One region of the Priestia sp. D51 genome, then DNA from elsewhere that is predicted to be linked to it. Evidence: riboswitches for the same ligand, from Rfam matches in the RefSeq annotation. Region 1 holds a riboswitch; the other holds the start of a gene.
The links. A riboswitch is a leader RNA that binds a small molecule or an ion and turns the genes downstream of it on or off. The one in region 1 is predicted to bind cobalamin.
Positions count from the first base shown of each region.

Region 2: another riboswitch for cobalamin. It lies ahead of ACNHOZ_RS00180 (ribonucleoside-diphosphate reductase subunit alpha); the one in region 1 lies ahead of ACNHOZ_RS24795 (HoxN/HupN/NixA family nickel/cobalt transporter).

Region 1 covers NZ_JBLTIR010000009.1:93,192-95,651, reverse strand. Annotated here, with positions in the region: gene ACNHOZ_RS24800 (organic hydroperoxide resistance protein) at 48-467, shown strand; cobalamin riboswitch at 573-755, shown strand; gene ACNHOZ_RS24795 (HoxN/HupN/NixA family nickel/cobalt transporter) at 889-1,686, shown strand; gene ACNHOZ_RS24790 (M20 family metallopeptidase) at 1,916-2,460, shown strand, end outside.
Region 2 covers NZ_JBLTIR010000001.1:19,305-21,764, reverse strand. Annotated here, with positions in the region: gene ACNHOZ_RS00180 (ribonucleoside-diphosphate reductase subunit alpha) at 1-1,234, opposite strand, end outside; cobalamin riboswitch at 1,368-1,553, opposite strand; gene menC (o-succinylbenzoate synthase) at 1,831-2,460, opposite strand, start outside.

The sequences.
Region 1 (2,460 bases):
AATAAAAAATTTTAATAAAATTACTAAAAAAGAGGAGAGATTTATACATGAAAGCTTTATATGAAACGACAGTCGTTAACACAGGTGGAAGAACAGGAGAAGTTCATTCTTTAGATAATATCTTTAATCTAGACGTTGCAACACCTCCAGCGCTTGGTGGAGAAGCAACAACAGCAACAAACCCAGAGCAGCTATTTGCAGCTGGATACAGTGCTTGTTTCAACAGCGCGTTAGAATTTATGTTGAAAAAACATAACGTAGAAATTAAAAGCAGTGAAGTAAAAGCTACGGTTCAGCTGCTTCCAGATAAAGCTGATCAAGGAGTGAAAATTGCTGTAGCGCTTGAAGCTCATATCGAAGGCTTAGATTTAGAAACAGCTAAAAAATATGTAGACCTAGCCCACTCATACTGCCCGTATTCAAAAGCAATCAGCGGCAACGTAGACGTAACGGTAGAAGTAGTTTAATTGCTTTAAAAAGCCCTGCTAAGCATGTAAAGCTTAGCAGGGCTTTTTTATTTGAATTTTCTCTATTCATTTGTAAGGAGTACTAGTATAATGAGGAAGAAAATGAATCATTCGCACAGTTTAGGTGCTCTTACATAGCGTAAGAGGTAACAGGGAATCGAGTGCAAATCTCGAGCGGTCCAGCCACTGTAAGCAGGGAGTTTTCTATCTTATCGTCACTCAAAACGGGGAAGGCGGTAGAAAATGATGATCTCAAGCCAGGAGACCTACCTATTCTGTACACTTGACTCTTCTAGGAAAGAGGCGGTGTATCAAGGTACGCAGTGAGCAATTGCTGTTTATTTTCATATGCCGACACATCCTCAATTTCTATAGAATTGAGGCTTTTTTACGTTTTATTTTAAAAAAAGGAGTGTAGGAAATGGAAGGTTTATCAGTTTTTTTACTTGTCTTTTTATTAGGAATCAGGCACGGATTGGATGCAGATCACTTAGCTTTTATTGATGGCCAGACCCGATATAATTGGCGAATGGGGAGCCGTTTTGCCCCGTGGGTCGGCACGCTGTTTTCACTAGGTCACGGAGGAATGGTGGCCGTCACGGCCGGGGTGCTTGGCGTGGTGATGAAGAATTTTACGTTTCCATCGTATTTCGATCATTTTGCATCTTGGGTATCCATTATCTCCCTCTTTCTAATCGGGACATTAAACACATATCATTTGCTTCGAACCAAAAATAAAGAGGAAGAGTTTGAGCTGAGCGGGTTAAAAGGGAAGTTTATTCCGAAAATCGCAAAAGGAACAACGAATCCTTTTTTAATTATTCTTGTAGGAGCATTGTTCGCTTTAGCAGCCGAAACGGTCAGTCAAACGGCCGTGTGGTCTCTAGCTGTAGGGAACGCAGGCAAGTATACGCCGCTTTTATTAGGACTAGTATTTATGTTTGGTATGATGCTGACAGATACAATCGATTCACTGATTGTACATAAAATGGTGAATGAATCGAGTAAGTTTGGGCGATCTGCTTCCCGCTTGATGGGCTGGGTTATTGTTGTCCTCGCGTATGGTGTGTCACTCTATTTAGCATTCACTTTCTTTAACCCGTGGGCCGAAGTAAACTTTGAAATGGTTGGCGTTATTTTGTTTATTTTTTTAGTGTCTATGTTTGTTTTTGTGAGTGTGAAGTCAAAAGGGAAAAATATTAAAATAAATGTCAATTAGTCAAACGAAAGCTTTAATCTGTTGAAGATTGAAGCTTTTTTGTATGAATTTGTTGAAGTTTATGGCTATTTTCGGTCGGTTATGAATAAGTTAAAGTATTATCTATATTTAAAGGATGGAAAATTGTCTGAAAACCATTATAATTAAGGATAATTTAAGGTCGTTATGTGAAACGTAGAACATAGTTATACGTACGATAAATAAAAGCATTTAATGCGAGCAGCAGGGGTTGTTTGGAGGAGGAATTGATTTGAGTCAGGTAATGGTAGAACAAAGTGTATTTAGTTATTTAAAAGAACACGAACAAGAGATGCTTGAAGATTTAGTTGGATTTGTGAAAAAAGAATCACCGTCCTACAGTAAAGAGTTAGTAGATCAGTGTGGAATGTATTTAACGGAGCTGTTTCAAAAGCGTTTAGGAGTAGGCTACGAAATTATAGAAGAAAAAGAAGTAGGAAACCATTTGAAATTTACGATTGGAGAAGGAGAAAAGCAGCTTTTAATTATCGGTCACTTTGACACGGTATGGGAAAAGGGAAGGCTAAGTCTAAGAACAGAGGGAAACAAGCTGTACGGTCCGGGAATTTTAGACATGAAAGGCGGCATTGTGCAATCTATATGGGCGATTAAAGCGATTCAAGAGCTTGGCTTATCGCTCGATAAAAAAATTGTGTTTTTCTGCAATTCGGATGAAGAGATTGGGTCAATTTCTTCTAAAAAATACATTGAAGAAGAAGCACAAAGAAGTGAAGCAGTGCTAGTAGCAGAACCGGC
Region 2 (2,460 bases), on a different contig from region 1:
GCTGCGAAAGCATAATGCGCTTGAAGATCTCAATAGCAGGCACTGTTTCTCTTGAAAGCTGTTCATTGTTTACACACTCAGCGTAACGAGTGCGGAACGAACCGCTGCCTTCTTCTTCATCATAAAAATCTTCTAACGAGTAGCCCATCAGCGTACGAACTTCGTGAGGATCGAATAAGTGCCAGTCTTCACGTGCTTCTACTTTTTCCATAAACAAATCTGGCAAACATACGCCAGTGAATAAATCATGCGTGCGCTGGCGTTCATCACCATTGTTCAAACGCGCGTCTAAGAATGAAAAAATGTCTTTATGCCAAACGTCTAAATATACGGCAATAGCTCCTTGTCGTTGACCTAGCTGATCGACACTTACAGCCGTATTATTTAGCTGTTTCATCCATGGAATTGTTCCTGATGATACGCCTTTAAAACCTTTTATATCACTTCCTCGGCTTCTAATATGACCGAGGTAGACACCAATTCCGCCTCCATTTTTACTAAGCGTGGCCAAATCTGTATTGCTATCATAAATACCGCGTAAGCTGTCATCAATCGTATCAATAAAGCAGCTAGATAGCTGTCCGTAGCTCTTTCCTGCGTTTGAGAGTGTTGGTGTGGCAACCGTCATATATAGACTAGAAAGCGCCCAGTACGCTTCTTTTACTAATGCTGTTCGATTTTCTTTCTTTTCTTGAGACATCAGCGTCATAGCAATGATAAGAAAACGTTCTTGCGGTAATTCGTATACACGCTTATCATGTGATGTCGCTAAATAGCGATCTGCTAATGTCAGCAATCCAATGTATGTAAATAAACGATCGCGTTCAGGAATAATGACTGAAGCAATTTCATTAATTTCTTCTTCTGTATATGTTTTTAATAGCTGTTTATTATAAATGCCGATTTTTGTTAGTTCTTGAATAAGCTGATAAAACGAACCGTACTTCTCTTTTTTATCATAACCTCGGTTGTCCGCTGCTTTTCGATATAGTTCGTTTAAATAGACGTCTGCCGCCACGTACGTCCAATCTGGTTCTTCCATTGAAATACGCTCTAGGGCTGCCAAAATTAGTACGTTTGCAACCTTTTCGTCCGTCATATTTTCCTTTACTGTAACAGTTTGAATAACCTTTTCCTCATACAAAGAAAAATCAAGCTGCGTAAATTCTTTTTTTAAACGTTCAATATATGCAGTTAATTCATGTAGAATTGTAGGCTTTAATGTATTCACCATAAATATGGCTCCTCTCTTCACTTCAAAATAAAAAATCGCTCACCGTACCTCGGTGAGCGAATAGAACGAAGATAGAAGAAGACACTAAGTCTTTTCTCAATCCTCGCTCTACCCTCTCACCTCCCGAAGAAGATAAAACGACATAAAAAAGGCAGGTCTCCTGACTTATGCTTCTTTTTACTTTAAGGCCTTCCCATGATGTTTACTCACAGTGGATTTCCTTATTTCATCAGCATTCACAGTTGCGGGGACAGCTTTGGATTTTCACCAAATTCCCTTTTAAGTCTTTTTATCAGACACCTTTTTCACTGGAAAACACAAAATATAGTATTTTATTATTGTTTAACAAACAACATATTGTGTTATGTTATAAACACATTATATAGGACAACTTAGAAAACTATCAACCTATTTTCAAAAATAATTTTGTTTTTTACGATAAAATCCTTCGACTTTTTTCATCAAACTACTCCATCATAACATGTTTTGACACGCTTGATGGAACAATGTGCTCTTTTTAAAAAATTTGTCCTATTTTTCTACTAAACATTGCCAACATCAATAAAAAACCGTTTTTCATAAAAAACGGTTTTTAATTATTTGTATTCTTTTTCAAATGCTGTGATTGTTTTGATAAACTTTTTATCAATATCGTATCCGATCCCCGGTTTTTCCTTCACCTTTATTACTCCGGCTTCTACCTCTACTTCGGGCTTAATAATATCTTTTTCCCAATAGCGAGACGACGCAGAAATGTCACCTGGTATCGTGAAAGAAGGCAGTGTGGCAAGGGCGATATTATGAGCTCGTGAAATCCCGGCTTCTAACATTCCGCCAACCCAAAGCCTTACACCGTGTAGGGCGCATAAATCATGAATTTTTTTTGCTACAGACATTCCGCCAACTCGACCGATTTTCACATTGATAATCTTGCAGCTTTTTTGTTCGATTGCATGACGTGCATCTTCATAGCTCACAATACTTTCATCTAAGCAAATCGGCGTCTTCATTTGCTTTTGTAATAATCGATGATCAAGGATATCATCCGAACTTAACGGCTGTTCGATCATCATTAAATTCAATTCATCTAGTTTTTTCAATGAATCACTATCGCTTAACTTATAGGCTGAATTGGCATCAGCCATAAGAGGAATGCTTGGAAATTCATCTCGAATTTGTTTCAGTAGCTCATAGTCAGCGCCTGGCTTAATTTTCACTTTAAAGCG